Regions from separate parts of the Peribacillus sp. AS_2 genome, predicted to be linked through region 1. Evidence: riboswitches for the same ligand, from Rfam matches in the RefSeq annotation. Region 1 holds a riboswitch; the other holds the start of a gene.
What was found. Region 1 has a riboswitch for glycine ahead of gcvT (glycine cleavage system aminomethyltransferase GcvT). Riboswitches for the same ligand answer to the same signal wherever they lie in the genome.
Positions count from the first base shown of each region.

Region 2: it holds a riboswitch for glycine, as region 1 does, so the genes downstream of both, OTG27_RS13155 (amino acid permease) here and gcvT (glycine cleavage system aminomethyltransferase GcvT) in region 1, are expected to answer to the same signal.

Region 1 covers NZ_JAPTGA010000007.1:72,616-88,409, reverse strand. The annotation lists gene OTG27_RS14205 (YqhG family protein) at 1-71, opposite strand, end outside; gene OTG27_RS14200 (DEAD/DEAH box helicase) at 49-1,737, opposite strand; glycine riboswitch at 2,115-2,202, shown strand; glycine riboswitch at 2,206-2,289, shown strand; gene gcvT (glycine cleavage system aminomethyltransferase GcvT) at 2,430-3,536, shown strand; gene gcvPA (aminomethyl-transferring glycine dehydrogenase subunit GcvPA) at 3,554-4,900, shown strand; gene gcvPB (aminomethyl-transferring glycine dehydrogenase subunit GcvPB) at 4,893-6,350, shown strand; gene OTG27_RS14180 (rhodanese-like domain-containing protein) at 6,489-6,872, opposite strand; gene OTG27_RS14175 (lipoate--protein ligase family protein) at 7,074-7,910, shown strand; gene OTG27_RS14170 (vitamin B12-dependent ribonucleotide reductase) at 8,298-10,868, shown strand; gene OTG27_RS14165 (hypothetical protein) at 11,020-11,205, opposite strand; gene splB (spore photoproduct lyase) at 11,343-12,368, shown strand; gene OTG27_RS14155 (patatin-like phospholipase family protein) at 12,454-13,335, shown strand; gene OTG27_RS14150 (SA1362 family protein) at 13,358-13,732, opposite strand; gene OTG27_RS14145 (DUF1385 domain-containing protein) at 13,870-14,826, opposite strand; gene OTG27_RS14140 (YqhR family membrane protein) at 15,161-15,673, shown strand; gene aroQ (type II 3-dehydroquinate dehydratase) at 15,768-15,794, shown strand, end outside.
Region 2 covers NZ_JAPTGA010000006.1:221,654-237,447, forward strand. The annotation lists gene argH (argininosuccinate lyase) at 1-509, shown strand, start outside; gene OTG27_RS13145 (sodium:solute symporter family protein) at 1,254-2,732, opposite strand; gene OTG27_RS13150 (DUF3311 domain-containing protein) at 2,729-2,929, opposite strand; gene OTG27_RS13155 (amino acid permease) at 3,207-4,547, opposite strand; glycine riboswitch at 4,754-4,832, opposite strand; gene OTG27_RS13160 (amino acid permease) at 5,339-6,727, shown strand; gene OTG27_RS13165 (hypothetical protein) at 6,786-6,926, opposite strand; gene OTG27_RS13170 (FAD-binding oxidoreductase) at 7,099-8,448, shown strand; gene OTG27_RS13175 (hypothetical protein) at 8,600-8,764, opposite strand; gene OTG27_RS13180 (LysR family transcriptional regulator) at 9,171-10,082, shown strand; gene OTG27_RS13185 (LLM class flavin-dependent oxidoreductase) at 10,216-11,238, shown strand; gene OTG27_RS13190 (LLM class flavin-dependent oxidoreductase) at 11,307-12,641, shown strand; gene OTG27_RS13195 (glutaredoxin family protein) at 12,680-12,940, shown strand; gene OTG27_RS13200 (GNAT family N-acetyltransferase) at 13,060-13,593, shown strand; gene OTG27_RS13205 (amino acid ABC transporter substrate-binding protein) at 13,614-14,432, shown strand; gene OTG27_RS13210 (amino acid ABC transporter permease) at 14,465-15,172, shown strand; gene OTG27_RS13215 (amino acid ABC transporter permease) at 15,193-15,794, shown strand, end outside.

The DNA.
Region 1 (15,794 bases):
TTATCCAGTATTTCACAATCATTGGCTTTAAAGAAAGTGATTAAAAAATCATGAATTTCCCGTTGCTGCATGAACCTCACCTTCCTTCATTGATTGAGCGAATTGGATCAACGATGAAAAATTATCCATCTTGACTTTCATTTCGCCTTCGGTTTTGGACTCGCCGACCACATCAATTAAATATTCTTCAATGTTGTTAATATCCAGTTTGGTTAAAATATCATCCAATTCACCGATTACTTTTTCAAATAAATTTATTTTTTCGTATAGTAACTTCAGTATATGTTCTTCAACTGTATTTTTCGTGGCAAAGTTATAAATCATCACATCTTCTTCCTGACCAAGGCGGTGAATCCTTCCAATTCTCTGTTCAAGCCTCATTGGGTTCCAGGGCAGGTCAAAATTAATCAAGTGATGGCAAAACTGAAGGTTTATCCCTTCCCCGCCAGCTTCTGTTGCGATTAATACCTGAATATTCTTTTGGAATAATTCACGCATCCAGTCTTTCTTTCCGCGCTTAAAACCGCCTCGGAAAGGAACAGAAGAAATTCCATTCTGCTGTAGGTACCATTGGAGATATAGTTGAGTCGCCCTATATTCCGTAAAGATAATCACTTTGTCATCAATTTTCTTGATCAGTTCCAAAGCTTTTTCAGCCTTTGAGTTCTGGACCGTTTCATTCACTTTAGTAAATAAATCATCAAGCTTTGCCAAAAAATCAGGGGAAGGCTGATCGTATTTATCTCTCATATTCTTTAATGTATAAAAGACAGCCTCTCTGCTGCTGCATGCTTCCCTTTGGAGAGTGAGAGCCGAAAAGGCGCTTCCTTTTGATCCATCCGAAATTGGCTTGAATTTGGAAACAGCATCATACAATGCTTGTTCCGTTGGAGAAAATTCAATGGTGATGGTTTCTACATGCCGTTTTGTCCATTCAATGCCAGTATCGGCCCGCCGGTTTCGAATCATGACAGTGTTGACCAGTTCCTTTAGGTGTTCATCTTCAATGATGTTCCGGCCCTTCCCTTTATACTTTTCCGAAAAGAGCGAAGCATTTCCCAAGTGGCCCGGTTTCAATAACGAAACGAGGTGGAATATCTCCTCGACTTTATTTTGAATCGGAGTGGCTGTCAGGAGTAAACAAAATTTCTTTTTCAGATTTTGGACGAATTCATAGTTCTTCGTCTTATTATTTTTAAGTTTATGAGCTTCATCAATAATGATGAAGTCATATTCCTGAGTAAAGATGATATCTCGATGTGGAGCGCGTTTCGCTGTATCAATGGATGAAATGACCACATCACAGGAGTCCCAGACATAACTTTTTCTCTGAACGACTGCCGGAATATGAAACTTGGTATTCAATTCAAATGCCCATTGTGTGACAAGGGAAGCCGGAACAAGGATCAATACTTTTTTTACAAGGCCCCTAATCATATACTCTTTTAGGATCAAGCCTGCTTCAATTGTTTTTCCCAGCCCTACCTCATCAGCCAAAATGGCTTTTCCATTCATCTTTTCCACTACTTGCTTCGCCGCTTCCAATTGATGGGGAAGCGGGGTTAGCTGAGGAAGGTGCTTGGGCGCCTGTAAACCTTCAAAATCAGGGATGATAAGGTTTTCCTCCATTTGAACCGCCAACTTATAAAGCTCCCAATTTCCCCATGGACCGTCATTTTCCATCTTTTGCAGAAACTCGTCATTCCATTCAGAATTGAAGGATATATTGATTTTCATAGAAATAACTCCCTCTTAAATCATAATTTCCTTAATATAAGGTCAAAACCCGAACATTTCATATGTGAAGTAAGAAAAATATTTCTTTTTCAAAAAATATTGCAGAGATAAGTTTCTTAGGGTAGGATATAAGTATATTTAGAAAATTCCAATTTCCAAACGCTGCAAAGAATGTTTGTACATCGATTTTGCAGTTCGCGTTTTCTTAGTATGGGCTATAGGCTCCTAATTTATCCAAGATTACTGAAGGAGATCAGTCAAACGGTTTCTGAAGTTTTAGGAGAATTGGCAGAGAATGCATTCCATTTATGCTCAAAGGTTTTACCGATGCTTGGGGCTTATTGGCTTCCTATCAATGGTAGACCATTTATATGCGGGTGAAGATAAGGGGAGAGACTACGGATGTAGCGCCGAAGGAGCAAACTTAGCAGTGAATCTCTCAGGCAAAAGAACTCTTATTGGACGCAACTCTGGAGAGCGTCGCCCGTTATGGGACGGCCACCAAAGGGGAAAACCTATTACATAGGTAAACTTTCAGGTTTCAGGACAGAGAAAAAGCTCAAACGGGCTTTCTCTGTCCTTTTTTGTGCTTTTTTCACATCATGAATCAGCTTGTATCTGATGAGTAATGACAAGAAGCTTTTGATAATGAAGCCAATTAATTTTTAAAAAAATCTGAAGGGGGTCATTTTTTGACCAATTTAAAAAGAACACCACTATTTGAGGTTTATCGTGAATACGGAGGTAAAACGATTGATTTTGGCGGCTGGGAACTTCCTGTCCAATTTTCGGGTATAAAGGATGAACATGAAGCCGTTCGGACAAAAGCGGGGTTATTTGATGTTTCCCATATGGGGGAAGTCGATGTTAAGGGGCCTGGGAGCCTTTCCTTTTTACAGAAGATGCTGACCAATGATATATCAAAGCTGCAACAGGGCGGGGCCCAATATACCGCCATGTGTTATGAAAACGGAGGCACGGTTGATGATCTTATCGTGTATAAAAGGGCTGAGGACGACTATCTGCTCGTGGTCAACGCAGCGAATACAGAAAAAGATTTCAATTGGCTGCAAGCTAATTTAACGGAAGATGCCCAAATTACGAATGTATCAAGTGACTATACACAGCTGGCACTTCAAGGACCAGCTGCAGAAAAGATATTACAAAAACTATCGGGAAGTACTGACTTAAGTGAAATTGGATTTTTCAGGTTCAAGGATAATGTCATGATTAACGGTATCTCCACGCTGGTATCCCGTACTGGATACACTGGTGAAGATGGTTTTGAAATATATAGCGACAGTAAAAATGGCCCTGCCCTTTGGAAGGCGATTATGGATGCCGGTAAGGAAGAGGGGGTTCAGCCGATTGGTTTAGGTGCTCGTGATACCCTGCGTTTTGAAGCGAAACTGCCGCTGTATGGGCAGGAGCTTTCAGCTGACATCACCCCGATAGAAGCCGGGATTGGTTTTGCAGTAAAAGTGGATAAGGAAGTTGATTTTTTCGGGAAAGCCGTTCTTGCTGAGCAAAAGGAGAAAGGGGCTCCCCGCAAGCTTGTGGGAATTGAAATGATTGACCGTGGCATTCCACGTCATGGGTATAAGGTCTACAGCGGTGATGAAGTCATTGGCGAGGTCACGACTGGTACCCAATCGCCAACATTGAAGAAAAACGTTGGATTGGTACTTATCGATAAGGAATTTTCGGTGCTGGATGCGGAAGTCGAAGTGGAAATCCGTTCCAAACGTTTGAAAGCCGTTATAATACAAACACCTTTTTATAAAAAACCACGTAAATAGAGGGGAATGGTCATTAGATGAAACATCGTTATTTACCCATGACAGAGCAAGATAAACAAGAAATGCTGGAAGCGATAGGGGTATCCACTGCTGAAGAACTTTTCAATGATATCCCTGAAAGCGTTCGTTTTCAAGGAGAATACGATATCAAGCCTGCTAAATCTGAACCTGCATTAATGAAAGAATTATCAAGGCTTGCTGCAAAGAATGCGGACCTTAAAAATTATGCTTCCTTCCTTGGTGCGGGTGTCTATGACCATTACGCGCCGGTCATCGTCGATCATGTTCTTTCCCGTTCTGAGTTTTATACGGCGTATACACCGTATCAACCTGAAATTTCACAGGGCGAACTTCAAGCAATCTTTGAATATCAAACGATGATATGTGAATTGACGGGCATGGATGTGGCTAACTCCTCCATGTATGACGGCGGGACGGCGCTGGCTGAAGCAGCGATGCTTGCTTCAGGACAGACAAGGCGGAAGAAGATTCTCATTTCAGGAACCGTTCATCCTGAATCAAGAGAAGTTGTGAAGACATATGCAAAAGGGCAACGCGTGGAAGTGATCGAAATTCCTCATAAAGACGGTGTGACGGACTTAGCTGCTTTAAGGGAATTGGCGAATGATGACATTGCAGGAGTGATCGTGCAATACCCGAACTTTTTTGGCCGGATCGAGCCATTGAAAGAAATGGAAGAAATCATTCATGGCGTCAAGTCCATGTTTATCGTTTCCAGTAATCCGCTTGCATTGGGAGCTTTGACATCCCCTGGTGCACTCGGTGCAGATATCGTAACGGGGGATGCTCAGCCATTCGGCATTCCAGCGGCATTCGGTGGCCCTCATTGTGGATATTTTGCGGTTACTAATAAACTTGTACGGAAAGTTCCGGGCAGACTCGTCGGTCAAACGGTCGATGAGAATGGAAAAAGAGGGTTTGTCCTGACGCTTCAAGCTCGTGAACAGCACATTCGCCGTGACAAAGCCACATCCAACATTTGTTCCAATCAAGCTTTGAATGCCTTGGCAGCTTCTGTTGCAATGACCGCGCTTGGGAAAAAGGGTGTCAAAGAGATGGCCGTGCAAAATATACAAAAAGCACATTATGCGAAAAAAGCAATTATGGCAAAAGGGCTGGAAGTGATTTTCGACGGTCCTTCGTTTAATGAATTTGTCATTAAACTGCCTGCCCCGTTTTCAGAGGTCAATGAAAACCTTTTTGAAAAAGGGATGATCGGCGGCTTCGATTTAGGGACGGTTTATCCTGAATTGAAAGACCATATGCTGGTTGCGGTAACTGAACTAAGAACAAAAGAAGAAATTGATGCACTTGCGCAGGAATTGGGGGATCAACATGAATAATCAAGATCAATCACTCATTTTTGAAATCAGTACTTCCGGCCGGATCGGGTACAGTCTGCCAGAAATGGATGTTGCAACTATTCCGCTCGAAGAAATTCTTCCTGCCGACTACATCCGTGAAGAAGAGGCAAAGCTTCCTGAGGTGTCCGAACTGGATATCATGCGTCACTATACTGCACTTTCCAAACGGAATCATGGGGTGGATTCGGGTTTTTATCCGCTGGGTTCATGCACGATGAAATATAATCCGAAAATAAATGAAAATGTGGCACGTTTCAACGGTTTTGCCCATATCCATCCATATCAAGATCCCGCTACTGTACAAGGAGCATTGGGACTATTATTTGATTTGCAGGAACACTTAACGGAAATCACCGGGATGGACCAAGTGACATTACAGCCTGCAGCAGGTGCCCACGGTGAATGGACAGGATTGATGATGATTCGCGCTTTTCACGAAGCGAATGGCGATACAGAACGGACGAAAGTGATTGTACCTGATTCGGCCCATGGTACGAATCCTGCCTCTGCCACTGTTGCCGGACTAGAAACGATTACAGTGAAGTCCGATGAAAATGGGTTAGTCGACCTTGAAGATTTAAAACGTGTTGTCGGACCTGATACGGCGGCCTTGATGCTGACGAACCCCAATACATTGGGATTGTTTGAAGAAAATATTTTGGAAATGGCACAACTTGTCCATGATGCAGGTGGGAAGCTTTATTATGATGGAGCGAATCTGAATGCAGTCCTATCAAAAGCACGACCGGGTGACATGGGCTTTGATGTGGTTCATTTAAATCTCCATAAAACATTCACAGGCCCGCATGGCGGCGGCGGCCCGGGTTCTGGTCCTGTAGGTGTGAAGTCCGACTTGATTCCTTACTTGCCTAAACCTCTTATAGTCAAGCAAGGTGAGCAATTCGCCCTTGATTATGATCGTCCGCAATCCATTGGCAGGGTAAAACCTTATTATGGTAATTTCGGAATAAACGTGAGGGCATATACGTACATCCGTTCAATGGGTCCTGATGGCCTTAAAGCCGTCACAGAGAACGCGGTCATCAATGCCAATTATATGATGCGCAAGTTGGAACCTTATTTTGACTTACCATATAATCGTCATTGTAAGCATGAATTCGTATTAAGCGGACGCCGGCAAAAGAAATTGGGGGTAAGGACTCTCGATATAGCTAAAAGATTGCTGGATTTCGGGTATCATCCTCCAACCATTTACTTCCCGTTGAACGTGGAAGAAGGAATGATGATAGAACCGACTGAAACCGAGTCAAAAGAAACGCTGGATGCGTTCATCGATGCGATGATCCAGATTGCCAAGGAAGCGGAAGAAACTCCGGAAATCGTTCAGGAAGCTCCGCATACAACCGTTATAAAGCGGCTTGATGAAACTCTTGCTGCAAGAAAACCCGTATTGCGTTATCAAGCTTAGATTAGTAGCTTACACGAAAAAATCCCTGCCTGCCGGCGGGGATTTTTCATGTTTATGTAAGATTCCATTAAAGTCCAACAGTTGACTTTCTTTTACTTGAGCTATGGAATTAAAAAGAGCCCATGCCGAGATGGGGTCTTATTTCTTTGCTTTGATTTTCCCGGTCCACATTTTGAAACCGCCCTTTAAGTGAAAAAGTTCCCTGTAGCCCTTTTTGTATAGCATGGCTGCAGCTCTGCCGCTGATGATTTCGCTTTGAGCGTACAAATATACAGGCTTGTCCGGCCTAATTTCGACCAAGCGGGTTTTCATTTGAGTCATAGGGATGTTTCTTGCGCCTAAGATATGACCATTTTCGAAATCATTCGGTTCCCGCACATCAATTAGCTGCACTTTTCTGTAGTTGGCGATAAATTCGTCCTGTGTTAGTGTTTTAACGATTTTACGCTGGCGGTACCAATTAAAAAGTGAATACGCAATAACCACTCCGAGGATGATGAGCAGTGTATATAATATTTCCAAACATAAAAACTCCCTTCTACCTTAACGAATACAGACAATCTTTATTATATAATTGCTTTACCCAATAATCAAAAAGAATTTTCATCAAATTCTTCATGACTTGATAGCACTTTCTTTTTTAGAGTGTTAAAGTCTGTTAAACTACTACATGTGAGTTTTTTGTGGGGGATTGAAAAACGTCTATCGAAACGAGGGGTAAGGATGACTAAAGAAAAATGGGGTTTTATAGATTCGGGGTATTGTTCACCGGCTTTTAATATGGCGCTGGACGAAGCCCTGTTAAACTGGCAAAGCAAAGGGGAAATTCCGCCGATCATACGATTTTACGGCTGGGATCCAGCGACATTGTCGATCGGTTATTTTCAAAAGGCAGAAGCGGAGATTGATCTGGAAGAGGTCAAAAGGCAGGGCCTTGGTTTTGTTCGCAGGCCGACAGGAGGACGAGCGGTACTGCACGAACATGAATTGACTTATAGTGTAATCGTTCCAGAATCCTATCCGGGAATGCCAACCACCGTTACTGAAGCTTATCGTGTCATTTCTGAAGGAATATTGATGGGGTTCAGGAATCTTGGATTGGATGCTTATTTTGCCGTGCCTCGAAGCGAACAGGAAAAAGCGGCTTTAAAATCGCCCAGGTCTTCCGTCTGCTTTGATGCACCTAGCTGGTATGAACTGGTCGTTGAGGGCAGGAAGGTCGCTGGCAGCGCTCAAACCAGGCAAAAAGGCGTCATCCTTCAGCACGGGTCCATTTTGCTTGAGCTTGATGATGATAAGCTCTTTAGCGTATTTAAATTCTCAAATGACAGGGTTAAAGAGAGAATGCAAAAAAACTTAAAAAACAAAGCTGTGGCCATGAATGACATTGCCGGGAGAAAGATAACCATCCCTGAAGCGAAAGAAGCTTTCGAAAAAGGTTTTGCCGAAGGACTTTCGGTCGATTTAGAGCCATATGTCCTCACCGAAAAGCAATTGCTGGAAGTGAAGGCCATTACAGAAAGCAAATATGAAAGCGATGAATGGAATTTCATGAGATAGAGGAAGCATAATTAGAGTGGATAATAAAAAGTTTTTTCAGATTTGTTTGACCGAATAACACATCCCTTGCAGGGATAAGCCCTAAAAGGGATGGGGAAAAAGCAAGGTCCAAATTAATTGAAATCTGATGAAAAATTATTATAAATCGACATTTTCCTCCCTTTTGCTAACTATATTAATTGATTTAACGTTTGACAAAATAAAAAGTTATTCAAAACAAACACAATATATAGTAGTTGAAATATTTAATGCGACACTATATATTGATTTTTGAGTTTCGCTATGATAAATTTAGGGTACTTGTTAAGCGAAACGGACATGTAAGGCTACATAAGGATTTTTGCGGCAGCAAGAACGGATCATGAAACATATAAAGGAGAGGGAATTATGTCGGTTGTAATAAAAGAAGCTTTAAAGGTTGATCTAGATAGGTTGAATAAGGATATTTCTTTATTTCCCCAGGTTCACCCTGTAACTGCTGATATGAAAATGGCGCATAAGGGAGTGTCCCGTCTAGTCATGCTTGACCGCTATTCTTTTAAGGATACTGAAAAAATCACACTCTCGGCAGGCGATTTCGTCGTGTTGACGATTAAGGAAGATCCGAAATTCCCGGCAAGGGGTCTCGGTTACATCGTTGAAATTGATTGGGAAACCAAAAAAGCCAAGGTATTGGTGGATGAAGAATTCCGTGGCGTATTGGATAATCCGGAAGAAGTCGAGACGGGAATTGTAAACCGTCCATTGGATATAATCGAAAAGCCTCTTGAAATATACTATGAACAAATTGCGAAACGTAATGCAACGGGATTGGCATCAGTGGAAACCACGGAAGAAAAAAGAACGGAATGGTTCAATAAATTCTATGAAGAATTAAAGAACCTTAATTTCGTCCCGGCAGGCCGAGTATTATACGGTGCAGGTTCCAATACGGATGTTACTTATTTCAACTGCTATGTAATGCCATTCGTACCGGATTCACGTGAAGGCATTTCAGAACATAGGAAACAAGTGATGGAAATCATGAGCCGCGGCGGCGGAGTGGGTACGAACGGATCGACACTGCGTCCAAGAAACACTCTGGCAAAAGGGGTAAATGGAAAATCCTCGGGTTCAGTGTCATGGCTTGACGATATTGCAAAACTGACGCATCTTGTTGAACAGGGCGGCAGCAGACGAGGCGCGCAAATGATCATGCTTGCTGATTGGCATCCCGATATTGCAGAGTTCATCATTTCCAAAATGCAAAATCCAAGGATTTTGCGTTACCTAGTGGAAAACACTAAAGATGAAGCCATCAAGAAATATGCCACGGATAAATTGAAATTCACGCCGCACACGGAACAGGAAACGGCTATGTATCAAGGGATCATCAATTATAAGGAGATTCCTGGCCAAGGCGGGTTCAGCGAGAAAATCATTAGGGATGCAGAGGAAAAGATCCGTACAGGCGGAACATACAGTGTCCATAATTCGGATTTCTTGACTGGAGCCAATATCTCCATTTGCCTGACCAAGGAATTTATGGAAGCGGCCGAACAAGATGCGGAATATGAATTGCGTTTTCCTGATGTTGAAAGCTATAATGCCGAAGAAATGGCCATTTACAATAAAGAATGGCATAATGTCGGTGATGTTCGCGAATGGGAGAAAATGGGTCATAAAGTCCGTGTTTACCGTAAAATCCGGGCTAAAGAGCTTTGGAACTTAATAAACATTTGTGCAACATATTCTGCTGAACCAGGTATTTTCTTTATCGATAATGCAAATGAAATGACGAATGCCAAAGCATACGGTCAACAGGTTGTAGCCACGAACCCTTGTGGAGAACAGCCATTGGCTCCATATTCAGTATGTAACCTTGCTGCTGTCAATCTGGCTGAAATGGCTGATAAAGAAAGCAAAACTGTTAATTTCGAGAAACTTAAGCAGACAGTTGAAGTCGGTGTGCGCATGCAGGACAATGTCATTGACGCAACTCCTTATTTCTTGGATGAAAACAAAAAACAGGCACTGGGCGAGCGACGGGTTGGACTAGGTGTAATGGGTCTGCATGACCTGTTGATCTACTGTGAAACGGAATATGGCTCTGAAGAAGGAAATATCCTGGTTGACAAGGTGTTTGAAACGATTGCGACCACAGCTTACAGGGCTTCGGTGGAACTTGCTAAAGAAAAAGGCAGTTTCCCGTTCCTGATCGGGTCAACGGACAAAGAAACCAATGAGCTTAGAACACGTTTCACACAAACCGGATTTATGGAAAAAATGCCGGAAGATATCAGGGAAAGTGTTGCTGCACATGGTATCCGTAACTCTCATTTATTGACAGTGGCTCCTACGGGAAGTACAGGAACGATGGTTGGGGTATCAACAGGTCTTGAACCGTATTTCTCCTTCACGTATTTCCGCAGCGGCCGTCTTGGTAAATTCATTGAAGTTAAGGCTGACATTGTACAGGAATACTTGGATCGCCATCCAGAAGCCGATACAGAAGAGCTTCCAAAATGGTTCATTTCCGCTATGGAATTAGCTCCAGAAGCACATGCTGATGTTCAATGCATCATTCAACGCTGGATTGACAGCTCGATCAGCAAGACGGTCAATGCCCCAAAAGGATATACTGTCGAACAAGTTGAAAAGGTATATGAACGTCTATACAAAGGCGGAGCAAAAGGCGGAACGGTATATGTGGATGGCAGCCGTGACAGTCAGGTCCTTACGCTCAAAGCGGAAGAAAACCAAATGGACGAGCAGCTTGAAATGGATGAATTGACAAATGTGGAAGAAAAGAAAAAAGTTGTATTGGTCGATACGATAAATGAGCTGCGTTCGACGAATGTTACAATTGGTTCGGAAGTGGGTAACACTTGCCCCGTATGCCGTAAGGGTGAAGTTCAGGAAATGGGCGGATGCAATACGTGCACGAATTGCGGAGCGCAATTGAAATGCGGGCTATAAGCTGATGCAAAGGAAGTCGTTAAGTATGCTGCAAAGCTATCTTAACGGCTTTTTTTTAGAGTCATTAATCCGGGCAGTGATAGTCTGTTCAATTAAATACCAATAGGTGAAGACCGAATAATCGTAAATTCGGTCTTCTTTTCACGTTCAATCAACCATTTTCATTTTGCTGCCCTATTTCCTTTTCGGCTAGATATTGGTTGCCATCTTTCAATACCGAAAATTCATCGACGGAGTCTCCCGGTATATTCCTTGGATTTGGAAATTTATTATCTGTTTGAACGGTGATCGTTTGTTTTCCCATTCCATTTGTCAAGAAGTCTCGTTTATTAGCCATATCGCATCTCCTTCATTTTGAATTTCCAAGTAAAAACAATCATGAGGATAAAAGAATAAAGAAAAACTATCCTTATCAATTAGATTGTGTAGTTCGATTGAAAGTATGAACAAATCGAAAAAAGAATGGAGATCGAAATGAAACCATTTATGCCACAGTTAGTATATATCGAGCCAAGGGCATTGGAATACCCGCTTGGCCGGGAATTGAAGAAGAAATTCGAAGATTTGAACATTGAAATCCGTGAGACCACATCGCATAACCAAATAAGGGATCTTCCTGGAGAAAATGATCTGCAAAAATATCGTGTCGCCAAATCGACACTCGTGATAGGAATCAGAAAAACATTGAAATTCGATTCTTCAAAGCCATCTGCTGAATATGCCATCCCTCTTGCTACAGGGTGCATGGGGCATTGTCACTATTGTTATTTACAGACGACACTCGGATCAAAGCCATATATTCGGACATATGTGAATCTTGACGAGATTTTCGAGGCAGCCGAAAAATATATAAATGAGAGAAAGCCTGAAATTACCCGTTTTGAGGCAGCCTGTACATCGGATATCGTCGGAATTGATCATTTGACACATTCGTTAAAAAGGGCCATAGAGTATTTTGGGAAAAGTGAATATGGGGTTCTTAGGTTCGTCACTAAATTCCATCATGTCGATCATCTGTTGGATGCTGAACATAATGGAAAAACGAGATTTCGCTTCAGTATAAATTCACGTTATGTGATAAAAAATTTCGAACCCGGGACTTCGAGCTTCGAAGAACGGATGGAAGCGGCACGTAAAGTGGCAGGTGCCGGATATCCCCTGGGTTTTATCGTAGCTCCAATATACCGTCATGAAGCATGGAAGGAGGGCTACCATGAATTATTCGAACGGTTGAGTGAGGCCTTAAAAGGGGTGGATATCCCTGACTTGACTTTCGAATTAATCCAGCATCGGTTCACTGGTCCAGCAAAAAAAGTGATTCAAAAAAACTATCCGAAAACAAAATTGGAACTGGACGAAACGAAGCGTAAATATAAATGGGGCCGATATGGAATTGGTAAATATGTTTATCAAAATGAGGAAGCGGCAGAACTGGAAACGACCATTCGTGGGTATATAGCGGAATTTTTCCCGAAAGCGGAAATTCAGTATTTTACCTGAATCAAGGCAATTTTCTTTTTGAAACTGTCATAAATCGCTCTAATCCTGCTTAGAAATGTAAAGACCGGATTAGGGGAGGGCAGCTATGATTATTGACGGCGTTTTTTCCGGAGGCGGGATTAAAGGCTATGGTTTAGTGGGAGCCCTGCAGGAATTAGAAGAAAAGGGATTTGTATTCCATCGAACAGCAGGGACGAGTGCAGGATCCATAATTGCAGCATTCGTAGCGGCTGGGTACACGGGAAAAGAAATGGAAAAGTTTTTTCTTGATATAGATTTAAGCGGCCTGCTGGATAAAAGGCGTGGTCTTTTGCCTATCCCATTTGCCAAATGGCTTCTTTTATACTGGAAACTGGGCCTTTATAAAGGCAACGCCTTGGAAGCATGGGTCGCCGGTAAACTTGCCGAAAGGAATGTAGTCACCTTTAAGGATGTTCGGCCGAAATCACTCCGTATCATAACCTCTGACATTTCAAATGGGAAATTGGTCGTACTGCCTGATGATTTGCCTAATTATGGAATAGACCCGAGCACTTTTCCAGTGGCAAAGGCAGTAAGAATGAGTTGCAGCATTCCGTATTTCTTTGAGCCAGTCAAACTTAATGTCGGAAAAAGCAAGTTCCTTTTTGTTGATGGAGGTGTGTTAAGCAATTTTCCAATGTGGTTATTCAATTCAGATCATGTTAGAAAGGAAAGACCGGTCATTGGCCTGCGGTTAAGCGTCGATGAGATATGGAAACCGCATGAGGTGGATAATGCGGTTGAATTGTTCTCCGCACTATTCAAAACGATGAAAGATGCCCATGATGCTAGGTATATTTCCAAGAAACACGTCCATAATATTGTATTCATCCCGATGAAGGGAATTTCTGCAATGGATTTTAATCTGAATGATGAAAAAAAGGGTGAATTGATCAATAAAGGCAGGCAGTGTACGAAAGAATTCCTTAAAAAATGGACTTATTGATGTTAAATAAAAAATCGGGCTCTTAAAAAGAAGCCCGATTTTTCTTTTTATTCTTTTTCCCTTCGATGACGGTTAAGTGACTATCCGTTTTCTTTCTCCATTTTATTTTCTTTGATGATTTTGCTGCAGAGAAGCTAGCCACATTATCTTTTTTCGAAGTTCGGTTTTTTAGCCTTTTTTTCGATTGGCGGGCAGCCTTTCGGAATGCTTGCTGCTCTTTCTTAACTGGTTTTCCCTTTGTTAATCCGGTATAAATCATATAAATAATCCCTGCGACAATGGCTATTATGAGAATGTTTCTAAAAAAGCCAATCGGGTCATTAAATAGTCGGCTCAATAGTCCGAGGACTCCGAGGGCGATGATTCCGTATATCATGAAAGATATGAAACGTTTCAACAAAGACACCTCCTTAAGAGCATCATAAGCATTTTTAGCTTATTTTAAACATTCTAATTGTGAAATATTTGAAAAAAATGAAGATCATTCATTTAGTTAGTATATGATTTTTCATCATCAAAATGTGTATAGATGTTTTACACAATTACATCCGATTCTAAACCTTTTTCGGTCTCTTTTTCCATCCTCAACAGTTCTTGGAAGGATGCCAATGCGACTTCGACTTGATCATCGGTAGGGGCTTTGGTTGTCAATAACTGAAGCCAAAGGCCGGGATAGCCAAGGTAACGCAGGATGGGTGTGTCCCTTACTTTGTTAGTCAACTGCAAGACTTCGAATGCTATGCCGAGTACGACGGGGATAAGCAAAATGCGATTGACGACACGAACCCATAGCGGATCTATTGGTACAAGAAGATAGACAAACATCCCTACAATGACAGTAAATAAAATAAAACTGCTGCCACAGCGATAATGAAGGCGGGAACTTGCCTGCACATTTGCAACCGTCAATTCTTTTCCGCTTTCAAAGCAATTGATCACCTTATGCTCTGCTCCGTGATACTGAAAGACCCGCTTGATCAATGGCGTCAAGGAAACTACATAAATATATACGAGCAGTAAGATCAGCTTGAACAAGCTTTCCACTAATACCTGAGCCGTATGGCCACTGAAAATGGGTTCTGTCAATTTTGCGAGGAAGACAGGAATCAAGGTGAAAAGCAATTTCCCAAATAGGAAGGAGATCACACCGATCACGGCAACACCTAGCCAAAGACTTAATTTAGAGGGGTCTTTCGTTTCTTTTTTCGTTTCGACCTGTTTTTCCCCGTCTTCTTCTTCTTCATACTGTTCAGTTGAAAAGTTAAGATGTTTCGAACCGGTGGCACTTGACTGAATCAGTGATACGATACCCCGTAGAAACGGTATTTTTTTTAAGCGGTTTACAACAGGTTTCGATTCACGCGGCAGATGATAATATACAATCGTCGAATCTTTGCGGCGTACCGCAGTGACTGTGTGATGTTTGCCACCGAACATGACGCCTTCCACTACAGCCTGCCCTCCATAAACGGGTTTTTGAACCTCAGACATTTCTACACCAACCTAATAGTTATTCACGTAGCTCTCTCATGGGTGCTAACATGTGTATTATCAAGCATCACAAGGGTTTAAGGCGGTCCTCCAAAATGGAAGGGAAGCTTTATCCCCTGCAATTGCTTTTTGAATGTTGAATCACAGAAAGGTATTATCCTGTGTACATTATAAATTTCAACAGAGGAAGGGGATTTTCCTCTGAAAAAAGCAGATTATTTATGATTTAATCATACAGAATTAATCACAAAACCTCTAGTGATTCTCCTCCCCAATAATAAAAAAAAATAGTTCTATTTAACAAAGGGCATACTACGTAGCGGAGGTGTTTGATATGTCTTCTAATGAAAATGGACAAATTCAACAGGAATATCAAAGCATGTTAATCTACAATGTACTTGCTGTCGGTTTTGTTGGGGGGGCTTTAGCCAGTTTTATTGGAATCCTAGCCCATTATGTTAACTTTATGGATTTTAGCCCAAAATTCATACTGACTTCGTGGTCAAATATGACCTGGATCGATCATTGGCTCGGTACGGTAATGACCATGATTTTATTCGGAATTTTATCCGTGGGGATCGCTTTTATATACTATAGTCTCTTTAAAAGGATGAAGAGTATTTTTCCGGGTATTTTTTTGGGGGTGGTCTGCTGGGCTTTACTTGTATTTGTCCTGAAACCGATGTTCATCGATTTACCAACCTTTTATAAAATGTCAGCAAATACGGTTATAACAAGTGTATGCATTTTTATTATATACGGTCTTTTTGTAGGGTTTTCTATATCATATGATCATCAGGAATATATACGCCATAAAAACAAGGCCGAGAAGCAATCGGAAAGCTGATTGCTTCTTGGTTGTAAAAAAGTAGTAAGACAATTTGGAATTATGATAGAATGTTCATGGAAAGCAATCTTTTAACATGAGCAGGTGTTTGATGATGACAAAAATCTTACTAATCAATGGT
Region 2 (15,794 bases), on a different contig from region 1:
ATACGGAAGATGATTTACAGCCACATTTATATCGGGCTTTTTCGAATGCAGGCCGTGTCATGAAACTAATGTATGCCGTCATGTCGACTTTGAAAGTAAATGAAGAACATACAAAGAAAATGGCCGCAAAATCCAGTATAACGATTACTGAATTAGCGGATACCCTTTCGAGAGATTACGACATATCCTTTAGAAAAGCCCATTCCATAGCAAGTACAATTGCAAAAAAGTCGATTAGTGAAGGGAAAGAGCTATATGATTGGGACACACAAGAAATCAATAAGATCATCAATGAATTCGTATCAGTGAACATAGCAGAAGATGAATGGAAAAAAATAATCTCTCCCGAATATTTTGTGGAAATCAGAAGCATTCAAGGCGGGCCCTCCCCGAAAGAGGTTACGAGAATGATTTTAAATAGAAAACAAAAACTGGAACAAGAGTTGCAGAAATATAAGAAAGTGATCAAAGAATTGAATGATGGCAGGAAGGCTTTAGTGGATTACTGAAGGTACGGGCTAAAAAGAAAATGAGCTTTAACCTTCAAACTCACGAATAAAAGCATGAAATTTCCGAGTATTTGCTTCAAACTCACGAGTAAAAGCATGAAATTCCCGAGTATTTGCTCCAAGCTCACGAGTAAAAGCATGAAATTCCCGAGTATTTGCTCCAAACTCACGAATAAAAGCCCGAATCTTCTGAAGAGAGTATTTTTTGTTGGCTCGGAAGCAATACGATGCATTTTACTAAGAAAGCTTCATATTTTATGATACATAGTCATTCTTTATCAGGGTGGCTATTTATTTTGGATTTTTAATGCAACTGAGTCATCCCCAGTGACCATGAATGTAGATTATCCCTAAAAACAATGCTATTATTTGGAAAAAAATATAATGTGAGGCGGAATGTTAATGTCAAATAGATCTCAGTTCGGTGTTATCCTGATTTTAATAGCTTTCGTAATATCGATTACTTTTTGTTTGAATCCGGAAGTCTTATTAAGAGGTGGATATGATTTAGCTATGGATGGTCTGGTAGTATCCAGAACCTTGATGATTATTTTTTCGTTGTATTTATTAGTTAAAATAGGAGATTTGTTTATAAACAGAAAAGATTAATAGTCTAAAATAAGGTTTCCCATCAACAATATTGAGGTAAAGGACATCATGCTTGGAAGCCGAGAATAAGGAAGGCTCAGTCTTTTGACTGAGCCTCCAATGTTTATTGATCCATAACCAGTTTCAAAATTTGCTTCATATATCGTTAACGGATTTAGGTTCCAACTGAACCGCGTGCTTTCTGAAAGCAATACTCACCGTGATCATTACAATGAAATTGACTGCCAATGCAATGATTCCCACATTCAAATCTTTTGCTGCTTGCGGCAAGGATGGAAACAAGGTCCCTATTGTCGATTGACTGAGTGTAATGCAGATTACGATGGCCAATCCGGTAATGATGCCGGCGATTGCGCCAAATTTATTGATCGGATTATTCCTTTTCAGACTAAAGAGAAGGGATGGGAAGAGCTGTGTGATGAGACTGTATCCCATAAGAATTAATGCCGACATCGTTTCGCCGCCGTTTAAGGTGAAGTAAACGGCTATAAGGGCAATGATTGGCACAAGGAACTTTGCCAATCGTACAATATGGCGATCGGATACGTCAGGTGCAAATTCCTTATAAACGTTTTTCGCGAGCAGTGTAGCGACGCTCATCAAAAGCATGGATCCCGGCACCAATGCGGTCAACAATCCAGCGCCGCCGATTATGCCTATAAACCATGGATCAAAGGTCTCGATCGAAAGGCGCAGCAATGAGAGGTCCGCATCTGCACCAACGAGTCCGGGCACTTTCAATATAGCTGTAAACCCAACGAAAAAGACGAATAACAGCATGAGTGTATATAAAGGACTGATGATGGCGTTCTTTCGAAATACCTTGCCGCTGCGTGCTGAATAAACAGCGCTGAAAACTTGCGGCCACATATAGAAACCGAATACGAGCAATATTACCGTGGAGATGAACCATGATACGCTAAGCCCCTGATCAGGGAACTTTAGAAAATCAGGCTTGGCGGCATCAACCGCTTCAAACATCGGCTGAAATCCCCCAAAGTAATGTATCGGCAGATAAATCCCCAAAAATCCTATTATGGCGACCATCATGATATCTTTAATGACCGCGGTCCAAACTGAACCGTGGATACCGGAGATCATCACATAAATGGTAAGGCTGATCGCCCCCATCCAAACTGCCTCAGACATTGAGATGGCACCATAAGATGCTTCTGAGACAATGATCCCCAATCCTTTCAGCTGCACGACGATCACTGGGATCATCGACACCACACCGACAAGTGCAGCCAAAATTCCTAAACTGGGACTCTTATATTTGCTTACAAAGAAATCGGATTGAGACATCAGTTTATTTTCTTTGGCATATCTCCATATTTCCGGCAGGAGCCAATAGGATAATACGTAAGACAAAGTAATGTAAATTAGAACATATAGAGCGGGTGCGCCCTTGCCATAAGCCCAGCCGCTGCCGCCAAGGAAGGAGAAGGTCGTATAGATTTCCCCAGCCATCAGCAGAAAGACGAATATCGCACCAAAACCGCGTCCGCCCACCGTCCATTGTTCCAAGTCCATATCTTTTCCTTTTGAAGAGCGTATTCCTAAAAATATCGATAGAAGTAAAAATGCTAAAATGATTAAGAGAGCAATATTCATTCCTGGTCACCTTCCCGATTCCTGGGATCCAGCTTATACATGATGCCGAGTATGGCAGAGGTAAGGACCACCCACATAGCCATCCAGAACATATTGAAAGGCATCCCTAATACATATGGTTCTATTTTATTAACAAAAGGTAGAAATCCCAGTATGCCTATAAAAGGAACTAGTGTAAGAATATATATAATCTTCATTAAAAAACCCCCTCCGTTTTAAATAAAGTGAAACGCCCACCAATGGGGGTTCATTCTTCAATGCCACTGATGGATGGGTGAACCAAACCGGATGGAAAATTCATACATGACGGAAAAGGTCCGATAGTATATATTAGCTTACACTATTTTGATATAAAATTTAATGCAGTTGCCTGATATATTTTAGCAAAAGTGTGCAGAAAGCCGAAGGCCTAATATGTTCATATGCAGATAAAGCCTTGAATTCATATTGAGTTCAAGGCTTTATTTCCTTTAGCTATCTTTTTTTTCGATAATTATATAGTATCACCAAGAGGATGAACCAGATTGGGGTCAAGAGCAATGATAGCCGTGTAGCTTCAGCGAATAGCATAACAATAAGGATGAACAGGAATAAGCCTAAAATGACGTAATTGACAAAAGGTGTAAAAGGAGCCTTGAAAGTCGATTTGGCTCTTAGGTCAGGCCTTGTTTTCGAATATTTGATATGGGAGATCAAGATAATGCTCCATACCCATATGAAACAGATGGCACTGATGGTGGTCACGACAGTAAATGCCTGTTCCGGTATCAGCTTGCTTAATAATGCCCCTATTGATACAACGATTGTGGATGTGAATAAGGCATTGCTCGGAACAGCCTGTTTATTTAATTTTTCCAGCTTAGCTGGGGCTTCACCATTCCTGCTTAACGTATAAAGTATTCGGCTCGTTGAAAATAAACCGCTGTTGCATGCAGAAGCAGCGGAGGTCAAAACGACGAAGTTGATGATCCCTGCAGCGACTGGAATGCCGATTAACGCAAAGACCTCTACAAATGGACTGCTTGTGGCATCCAGTTGTGTCCATGGGTTGACGCAGAGAATGACGAATAGTGCACCAACGTAGAAAAGCAAAATCCGGACAGGGATTTTATTGATGGCAGATGGAATGTTCTTTCGCGGGTTCGCCGTTTCTGCTGCAGAAACCCCGACCAATTCGACACCGACAAATGAGAAGACGACCAACTGTAAAGATAACAGGAATCCGGAAATGCCATTGGGGAACATGCCGCCATGATTCCAAAGGTTCGTTAGGGAAACCGTTCCGGTATTGGTATTGAAGCCGAGGATCAGAAGGAAAATTCCTACGATGATCAAGGCGATGATCGTGATTACTTTAATGATGGCAAACCAGAATTCCAATTCGCCAAAGATCTTAACGGTCAATAGGTTCAATCCTAACAGAATGACCAGACAAAGCAGAGCCGGAATCCATTGAGGGACATCAAACCAATATTGCATATAAACACCGACAGCTATGATATCGGCCATTGCGGTCATGATCCAACAAAACCAATATGTCCAACCGGTCACGAAGCCGGCCCATGGACCGACATATTCAGTTGCGAATTCAGTGAATGATGTGTACCCTGCATTGGATAAAAGCAATTCCCCCAGGGCCCTCATCACAAAAAACAAGGCAATCCCTATTATCATATAAGAGAATAATATGGAAGGACCTGCTAATTGTATGGCTTTTCCGGAACCTAAAAATAAACCGGTGCCAATGGTTCCCCCTATTGCGATCAGTTGTACATGTCTATTTTTTAAATCTCTTTTTAATTCTTGTTTTGCCAATTCTTACGCCCCCGTCTTTTTATAGTCTTGGTAGTGAATGAGTTTACCTGCATGGTCTTGGAGAGAGGGACGTAATTTTTTCGTCCAGCTTGCCTTTCCCATTGGTTTTAAAGTTGTTGTTTTTAGTCCAACCACAAAATGGACAATAAAAAAAGAGATTGGATAATACCAATCTCTTAAAGGGTTCAGAATAACAATATATCATTCGTTACTCTTCTGTCCTTTTGCCTGAGATTGTGAATCCTTCGGCGCTGCATCTTGTACAGTCTCTCCAGAAGCTGCTCCTGCTATAGTGTCATCCATAGCATTCATCGCTTGCTTGTATGCGGTTGTGAAGAAATGTCAGCCAGTGATGATTTTCCACTGCTTGATCATTCATTATGCTTATAAAATAATATTGGAATTCTATCATCTATTTTTCGGTAGGTCAACAAATTTTTTGAAATGAAACAGGCATTATCTGTAGTTTAATAGTGGTCTGTATTTAACTTAAGGTCTAAGCAGAAGTGATTGTTTTCTACTCATTATGAACGATCACTATAATAAAATACTGAACATCATTTTTTTAAAATGATATTTTCAGATTAGAAAAATCAACAAGATATTATTGGCAACTGTTTATTTCAAAAATACAATTGTATTTTTACAGAATATTTACTATTATAAGATAAGAAAACATAAATGAAGTGTTATTGGTATTTTTTCGATAGAGCATTTCTAACTGCAATAATTAATAAGTTCGTGGTAAGGATAGAAAAGCATTACCGATATTGCATCTGGAGGAGTTAATCATGTCGAACAAGGAATTAAAGAGAGGGCTGGAAGCACGTCACATTCAAATGATAGCTTTGGGCGGAACCATCGGAGTCGGCTTATTCATGGGATCTGCGAGCACGATCAAATGGACCGGGCCCTCTGTAATGCTTGCTTATGCCATTGCAGGTATTTTTATATTTTTCATCATGCGTTCCATGGGTGAGATGCTTTATTTAGAACCGACTACAGGTTCTTTTGCAACCTTTGCGAGCAGCTATATACATCCTTTGGCAGGTTATATGACTGCTTGGAGCAATTGGTTTCAATGGGTAATCGTCGGAATGTCTGAAATCATTGCGGTTGGCTTGTATATGCAATATTGGTTCCCGGAGTTACCGGCCTGGATACCAGGTGTGGTCGCCATGATCATCTTGGGAGCGGCCAACCTCATTTCCGTTAAATCCTTCGGGGAATTTGAATTCTGGTTTGCACTTATAAAAATCATAACGATTATATTGATGATCGTTGCCGGCCTGGGCCTTATCTTCTTTGGAATAGGGAATGGCGGGGATGCGATTGGATTATCGAATCTTTGGGAAAATGGCGGCTTCTTTACGGGAGGCTGGACAGGATTCTTCTTTGCGCTTTCACTTGTCGTGGCTTCCTATCAAGGCGTTGAGCTTATCGGCATCACAGCAGGGGAAGCGAAAGACCCAACGAAGACCGTAACAAAAGCGATTCAATCAATTATATGGCGCATTTTAATTTTCTACATTGGTGCCATTTTCGTCATCGTGACTGTATTCCCTTGGGATCAACTGGATGACTTAGGCAGTCCGTTTGTTTCGACCTTTGCCAAAATAGGTATCACTGCAGCGGCAGGCATCATTAATTTTGTGGTCATCACTGCGGCGATGTCTGGATGCAACAGTGGGATTTTCAGTGCAGGTCGTATGCTTTACACACTGGCATTGAATGGCCAAGCTCCGAAAGTCTTTGCTAAAGTATCTAAAAATGGAGTTCCGGCATATTGCACGATCGCTGTACTATTAGGATTGGGCATCGGAGTTATCCTGAATTACCTTGCACCGCCGCAAGTATTCCTTTATGTGTACAGTGCGAGTGTTTTGCCTGGGATGATTCCATGGTTTGTCTTACTGATCAGTGAGCTTAAATTCAGAAAGGTAAATGCCGCTAAAATGGAGAAACATCCGTTCAAAATGCCGTTGGCCCCTTACAGTAACTATGCGACAATAGCCTTTTTACTGATGGTGCTGGTAGGTATGTGGATCAATCCTAGTACAAGGATTTCCTTGGTTGTCGGGATCGTTTTCCTAGCCTTGGTAATAGCAAGTTATTACATGCTGAAAATGGATAAACGAACACCATTGGATGTTAAATCCGATGATGAGATTTCAGGATAAGAAATTCTAGTAAAAAGCCCTTCTCTAATTCGAGAAGGGCCTTTTTTTTCCTTGTAGATCAATTGTGGAATTCACGAGTAAGACAGCGAAACTCACGAGTAAAGTCGTCGAATTCACGAGTAAAATAGCGAAATTCACGAGTAAAGTCGTCGAATTCACGAGTAAAATAGCGAAATTCACGAGAAGTTGTTGAATTCACGAGTAAAACAGCGAAACTCACGAGAAGACGTTGATTTAACGAGTAAAACAGCGAAACTCACGAGTGTAGCTAATTTGACCTCGTAACAAGGGAGGGACAGCAAGCGGACTGTATCTTCATGCCAGTTTTTTTCATAGGATGTTACATATTTACCCGAGGAAGGGGTTATCTTTTGGAAAGAACAAAGCTTACCGGTCGTATCGTTACACCTAATGATGCTGAGTATGAGCGTGCCAGGATAAATAATAACTTAAGTTTTTCTAAATTCCCAAAGGTCATTGTGTTTTGTCAAAATTCCGATGATGTGTTGAATTCATTGAAGTGGGCCCGGGAAAATCATGCACCTTTCCGGGTTAGGAGCGGCAGGCATAGTTATGAAAATTTTTCATTAGTGAATGGCGGTCTAGTCATTGATATTAGTGAAATGTACAATATCAAGGTCAATCGAGAAAAAATGATCGCAAAAATTGAAGCCGGAGCTGATTTAGGGCGAGTATATAATACGTTATGGAACTATGGCACGACGATTCCGGCAGGGACCGAAAGCAGTGTTGGTGTTGTAGGTCTTACGCTTGGCGGTGGAATAGGTATGTTAACGAGGCGCTTTGGACTTACTTGTGACAATCTACTTGAAATAGAAATGGTAAGGGCTTGTGGAAAGAGGGGAGCCAAACTCATTAAAGCGAATAGGAAAATCAATAGTGATTTATTTTGGGCATGCTGCGGGGGAGGAGGGGGAAACTTTGGCATAGTCACTTCTCTTACTTTCAGGGTAACCCCCGTATCAAGGGTTTCCGTTTTCTCCGTCACATGGGAGTGGGAAGATTTCGAAGCGGTGTTTGAAGCCTGGCAGGATTGGGCCACTCAAGCTGATGAAGGCTTAACTTCAGAAATAGAATTCAAGGCAAAGGAAGCAAACGAAATTTTTGCTAAAGGTGAATTTGTGGGAACGTCACATAGATTGAAGCAGCTATTAAAGCCTTTGACAAAAACCGGTTCACCAATAAATGTCATGATAAAGGAAGTCCCATACATTGAAGCCGTAAGATTCTTTGATTATCCAGCTGGAAATCAACCGGCGCATCGAAAGAGGTCAGGATCTTTCATTGAAAAAACTTTTCCACAGCAAGCAATCGCAACTATGAAACATTTTTTAGGAAATGCTCCAAATGAAAATGCAGCCATTTGGCACCAATCCCTAGGAGGAGTGGCGGGCCTTAAAGATCCAAAGGAGACAGCTTTTTATTATCGGGATGCCATCATCGCCCAGGAGTATCAGGCTACATGGACCAATCCAGAAGAAGAGCGGCTAAACATTCGTTGGATCAAGGACCTGAAGCATGCCTTGTCACCATTTACTACCGGTGACTATGTGAATTGGCCGGATACTCTAATCAAAGATTGGCCAACTGCGTATTATGGAGAAAATTTCAAACGGCTTAGGGAAGTGAAAACGAGGTATGATCCATACAATGCGTTTAAGTTCCCACAAAGCATACCGCCATTAAATAAGTGGGGTTGAAAAAGCTTGGCTTCACCAAATACATTCGTTATATAAAGGCCTATTCCTGAATTTGGATATAGGCCTCTTTATTCTTGTTTTGAATCAATTAATCGAGATAATCCCCAGAATCATTCCGCTTGCTGAGCTTGTACTGTATTGTAAACCTGATTTACGGAAGATTGGGCTTGGGCAATTTCTTGAGCAGTTTGTTTGATGGCTTCTTGTACCAAAGTTGGATCAGAGGAAGATTTTTCAATTGCTTGTGAAAGTAAAGTTGCGTAAGAGTAACGTTTGCTTGATTTAATTGATTGATATCAATTTGTTGTTGAGGCATGTAGTTTCCTCTCCTTATGTCATTATTGCTCCATTAGGATGACCGTTCTTTTCTATTTTATAAGGAGAAAAAAATATAACGTTGACAGGATGGACAGCTTGGAAAAGTTCAATCCAAATTTTAAAAAAAGATACACACTCAGGGCTGAAAAGCGGGCAGAGAGAGAATGGGATTATTCGTTTTATTTACTTAGAATCCTTAAATTTTCATCTGCATAATAGATTGCGTCCCTTGAATGATTCTTTGTTAAGTTAATTAAATTATACTTTACTTATTGGTTTTATCAGATTAAAATCGGAGAAAGAATTATTATAAGAGGATGAGCTGATTGGATAACCGAAAGCTCCTGAACGCGATAAGCGAACAGGAGCTTTTTGCGTTCATTTTGGAAAAAGGAGTTGGCTAAATGAATATTGATCATATTGAAGCGTTTATGTATGTTGTTCACCTTAATAGTTTTCATAAAGCCGCAGAGGCGATGTTTTTATCACAGCCAACGGTTTCGGCAAGAATTAAGACGCTTGAGAGTGAACTCGATTCAGTACTATTTGAGAGGCAGGGAAGAGGGATTATTTTAACCGAAAAAGGGAAAGCCTTCATTCCATTTGCGGATCAAATTATTCGTACCTTTCACCAGGGGAAAAAGCAGTTGAAGACAGGAAGCGAACTGGAGGAAATAACGATAGGGGCTAATATCATTACATCGCAATACTTTATTCCATTTGCTCTTCCTCTATGGAAAAAGGAAAACCCAAATTTACGCTTTAAATTCATTTCAGCAACAAATGATGCATTAATGGAAAAATTGCTTCAGAAACAGGTTGATATAGCCTTTATGAAGGATGTTACACATAGTGGTCTGCAAAATTACAAAACCCTTGATAATTCAATTCGTTTAGTCGTGTATCCAGGACATCCATTTCAACTTCGAACTGGGCTAACAGTACAGGAATTAGCAATGGAGCCGTTGGTATTTTTTGAGTGTGGTGCGCTTGACTGGAACCACGTTCATAAAATTTTTGAAGTATCGAATGTAGAGCCGCGCATTGATTTTCAGGTTGATCACCTGGAAGTGGCGAAGTCGCTAATTCTTAGCAGAAGCTGTATCGGATTTTTACCGTACTTATGTATTAAAAAAGAGTTAGAACAGGGAACTTTGATTGAAGTGGATGTGTCACATTTAATCAAGATAAAGCAGCACATCTATCTGACGCATTTAAATCACGGGATGGAATCCCCTTTATTATGGAAAGACATTCTTTTATCAATTCAGAAATTTGAGAAAACCCATCAGCAATTACAGATACAATCTAATTGATAGATATTTTCTATCAATACAATATTTTTTTCTATTAGTAAAACCATTGCCATTAACATGTTTTAGGTGATAGGATATGTCAAAATATAATTATTCGCATAAGTGAACTTTGAATTAAATCGGAGGAGAGAATATGAGTTATAAGCTTGGCATTTTAGACCAGAGCCCGATATTTCCAGGAGCTTCAGCATTTGATGCACTGCAGCAAACCATTTACCTGGCTAGACATGCAGAAGAGTGGGGTTATACCCGTTTCTGGGTATCCGAACATCATCATGCCGAACAGCTGGCGGGGTCCTCCCCGGAAGTATTGATTTCTTATTTATTAGCCCAGACAAAATCGATTCGGGTAGGGTCCGGAGGTGTTATGCTTCAGCATTATAGTCCATATAAAGTGGCGGAAAACTTTCACGTATTATCGAATCTTTCGCCAGGCCGGGTAGATCTTGGCATCGGAAAGGCACCAGGTGGGCTCCCCTTATCAACGAAGGCGCTACAGTTTGGAACTGTGAATGATGGAAAAGATTTCGAAGAGCGGTTATCTTTCCTGCAAGAAATAATTGAGAATTCAGTTAATGAAACTCACCCGCTTGCAGGCATTCAAGCGACACCGCTACCTTCCGAAAAGCCTAAGATGTTTCTGCTTGGTGCAAGTGCTGATAGTGCCAGGTTAGCAGCCGAACTTGGGATAGCTTATGTATTTGCTCGATTTATCAACAGTAATGAGACTGTACTTGAAGATGCTGCACGCATTTATCAAAGTATCTATCCAACTGGTAGCTTTAAGGTATCGGTTTCAGTGATTGCTGCTCCTTCACAACAAGAAGCGGAACAGTTAACAGGTGATCAGAAGATTGTGAAAGTTCATCTCAAAAGCGGTCGCTCTGTCACAGTCCAAACCTTAGCGCAAGCAGAGTTATTCGGGAAGCAGTCTGGGGAGCTTTACGAAATAGAAGAACAGGATTCCAATATTATTGCTGGAACTCCTTCTTATGTAAAAGAAGTCTTAGCAAATTTACATGAAAAGTACGGGGTAGATGAGTTTATCCTACATTCGCCGATTTTAAAGGAAGCAGAAAGGTTCAGATCTTTTCGATTGTTGAGTCCACTTCAATTAGCCTTATCTGAAGAGAAACACGTTACGAGCCAAAATTAAAAAGGCCTCAGCAATCAGGGGAGATGTGGGATGAAGCTATAAGCCGATTAATTAAAGGAGGAGTATCGATGTCTGAACAGAGAAAGTTAAAATTTGGAGCGCTTATTCATGGAGTAGGAGGGAGTATATCCGGTTGGAGACATCGAGACATTCAAGCAGATGCCAGTGTAAGTCTTGAATTTTATAAGGAGCAGGCCCAGAAGGCTGAAGAGGGAAAGTTCGATTTACTTTTCATTGCTGACGGATTGTTTATCAATGAGAAGTCAATTCCGCATTTTTTAAATCGATTTGAACCACTTACCATTTTATCCGCACTCGCTGCTTTTACATCAAGAATAGGGCTTGTCGGAACAGTTTCCACCTCATACAGTGAGCCATTTACTGTAGCCCGGCAATTTGCTTCACTTGATCACATTAGTCAAGGTCGTGGCGGATGGAACCTTGTTACTACCCCTCTTGAGAGTACGGCCTTGAACTATAACAAAACGATTGAAGAACACCCTGATCATGCCAAACGCTATCGGATTGCATCAGAATATATACAAGTCACCAAGGGACTTTGGGATTCATGGGAGGATGACGCGTTTACTCGGGATAAAGAGTCCGGTGAGTTTTTTGATCCTTCTAAAATGCATCAATTAAAGCATAAAGGAGAATTTTTTTCCGTGCAAGGACCACTCAACATTGCCAGATCAAAACAGGGGAGACCAGTCGTTTTTCAAGCAGGTTCATCAGAAGCTGGAAAAAACCTTGCGGCTAAAGAAGCGGATGCAATCTTTACAGGTCAACCAACTTTGGGAGATGCCAAGATTTTTTATCAAGATGTGAAAAACAGGGCTATTGCATTCGGGAGAGATCCTGATGAAATTGTTATTCTGCCAGGTATCGCGCCAATCATTGGTGCAACTGAGGAAGAAGCGGAGCACAAATATCAAGAACTCGCTAACCTGGTTTCTATAGATAAGGCGCTTGACTATTTAGGACGATACTTCGATCATCATGATTTTTCCCAATATGAACTGGATGCACCTTTCCCAGATCTCGGAGACATCGGAAAAAACAGTTTCCGAAGTACAACTGATCGAATTAAACAGGAAGCCAAGGAGAAACAGTTAACGCTCCGTCAAGTAGCAGTTAAAGAGACTACACCCCGGACTTCTTTTATTGGAACTCCCGAGAAAGTGGCGGGTTTGATACAGCAATGGTTTGAAGAGAAGGGGGCGGACGGATTTATCTTTGCTTCAAGTGTTCCAAATGCTTTAAGTGACTTTGTAGACGATGTGGTCCCTATCCTTCAAAAAAGGGGAATATACCGTACAGAATATGAAGCAGAAACATTAAGAGGCAACTTGGGGCTTCCATTCCCGGAAAATCGTTATGCGAAAGAAAGCATTAATCAATGATTGAAGAATCAATTTAAAAATTGAAGGAGGAATAAGAAATGGGAGAAGCGTTATCTGTCGTCGTTTGGTCAAAACAAGGATGTCACTATTGCGAAGAGGTTAAACAATACTTAAAAGAAAAGAAGATCGCTTATCAAACGGTGGATGTTACCAATCATGATGATCGGCGAGATATTTTAGAAATCAAATATGGAGTTCGGTATGTGCCCATTATTGAAATTGGGCGAGGTAGTGTATATGAGAGCGTTACGGAAATTGGAATTCCTCATCTTGAAAAAGTACTCAAACGAGTACAATAACAAAAAAAATCACGCGCTTAAATGTCTATAAGTATGACTGATTGAATTAAGGAAAGATTGCAAAAATAAATCCGACTATTCTTGTATAAATAATATGTTATAGAAAAGGGGAGTTAATCATGACACAGTTAATCCGTCTTGCCACTGTAAACGATGCTCCAGAAGTGCTAAACGTCACACTTCGGGCTTATGAACCAATCAGGGAATTGAATATTAACTTTCTGGCTGCGACAGCTGATTTGCAGCTAGTGACGAATAATATTAGGCGGAATCTCACTTATGTTTTAGAGGAGGAGGGCCAAATTGTTTCTACCGTGACAGTTCGTCATCCATGGAATGATCCTGATCATTTCAGTCCGTACCCATTCATTTGGTGGTTTGCAGTCGACCCCCTTTATAAACAAAAAGGTTTTGGCTCGACTTTGTTAACCTGGGTGGAAGAAAACATACTTCGGAAACAGGTGAAAGCGCCGGCCGTCTATTTGGCGACAGCTGAACGTCATCCTTGGCTTGTTTCCATTTATGAAAGAAGGGGCTATGAGATTTTTGCAGAACGAGATCACGATGGAGAAAAAATTGTGTATCTTCGTAAAATTCTAGATGAAACGCTGTATCGCATTATTGAAAATAAAGAACCAATTGTTAGTAATTAAAAATATTCGGGGGAATTGAGATGAAGAAAACGTTATTAATTGTCATGGCACTGCTACTAACTTTTTTAGGAGCTTGCTCTTCAGAAGAAACAACCAGTACAGCAAAATCTGGGGATTCAAAAGATAAAGAAGTTCAGAAAATCATTGTTGGAACAGGGACGCAGTTCCCTAACATTTGCTTTTTGGATAGTAATGGTAAGCTGACAGGGTATGATGTCGAGTTGGTTCGTCAAATCGATGAAAAACTGCCTGAGTATGAATTTGAATTTAAAACGATGGAATTTTCTAATCTATTATTAAGTTTAGAAACGAACAAAATAGATTTTGTTGCTCATCAAATGGAAGTGAATGATGAACGGGAAGAAAAATTTCTATTTAATAAAGAACCATACAATGTCTTTCCGCTTCAAGTTACAGTTCATCAGGACAACAATGATATCCATTCCATTAAAGATTTAAAAGGAAAAAAAGCGATAGTGAGTGCAACGAGCAATTCTGCTGTTTTTCTTGAAAAGTATAATAAAGAAAATAATGCCGGTATTGAAATTGTCTATTCTGGCCAAGGCGCAGATGATACGAAGAATCAAATCAAAACTGGCCGGGCCGATGCTACCATTACTACACCATTTGCCGTCGACTTCTTAAATAAACAAGCAGATGCACAGCAAAAGGTTGTGGGTGAGCCGCTTCTAAATTCAAAAGTATACTTTTTGCTAAGAAAAGACGAAACGCCTTTACAGAAGAGAATTGATGAAGCACTTGTGGAACTGAAAGAAGAAGGGGTAGTTAGCGAACTAAGTAAAAAGTGGCTGGGCGCAGACTATTCAGTGGGATTTTAATTAGATAGTAGTAAGCGCGGAGGTGCTAAAGCATGGGGAAAGCATTTGATCCTTCATTAATCGTCGATTTCATTCCGACATTAATATATTATCTTGGAGTAACATTGCAAATTCTGGCAGTATCCGTTTTATTAGGAATGGTCATCGGGATAGCGGCAGCCATCCTGAGAGTATTTCGTATCCCTGTCTTGAATCAATTTGTCATATTATATATTTCATTCATTCGGGGAACGCCTATTTTAATACAATTATTTCTGGTTTTTTATGGACTGCCTGCAATCCTGTTATTCATTAATATTGATATTTCAAGAATGGATGCTCTATATTTTGTCATTATTACGTATGCATTAAGTAATGGGGCACATTTTGCAGAAATATTCCGGGGAGCGATTAAGGCTGTCGATTATGGGCAAACGGAAGCAGCCTATTCTGTTGGAATGAATAATAGTCAAAGCTTTTTTAGAATTGTGCTTCCTCAGGCCATACGGATTGCTTTTCCGAATATCGCAAACTCTATTATCGGATCCTTAAAGGATACCTCACTTGCCTTTACCATTGGCGTAATGGATATGATGGGGAGGGGAGAGACATTGATTGCCGCAACTGCACATGCTCTCGAAGTCTATCTCTCATTGGCCGTTATCTATTATGCAGTCGTGCTATTGTTCGAGAAGATATTCAGACTTTATGAAAACCGCATTAATCGGCATCAATCTGTAGATGTGTCTGTTACTGGATAACAAAGGGAGGAGGGAAGGACTTGACGATTGATATATTATTCATTTGGACTGCTTTTAAGGAGATTATTAGAGCACTTCCGATCACACTTATCTTAACGATTCTTCCTCTTCTTGCAGGTTTTATTATCGGCCTCGCTGTTGCCTTGATTAGGATTTATAAAGTGAAATTTCTAAGTGGAATTGCAAATGGCTATGTTTCCTTCTTTAGAGGAACACCGATTATCATGCACATAATGCTCATCTATTTCGGTTTTCCATTATTAATCGATCAAATTTCTAAAAAGTTTGATTTGGGTATACAATCTAATTCCATTCCGATCATTTTATTTGTCTTAACCGCCTTATCGTTGAGTGCGGGTGCTTATTTATCAGAAATATTCAGATCGGGTATTATCAGTGTCTCCAATGGCCAAATGGAGGCAGCCTATTCCGTGGGGATGAATTCGTTTCAAGCCATGACGCGAATTGTTTTGCCACAGGCCATTGCTCAGTCCATCCCGAATTTCACGAATATTTTCATTGGATTTCTGCATACGTCATCCATTGCTTTCATTGTATCCCAAAAAGAAATGACAGGAGCAGCCAATGTTGTTGCATCCACCAATTTGAAATTTTTGGAGTC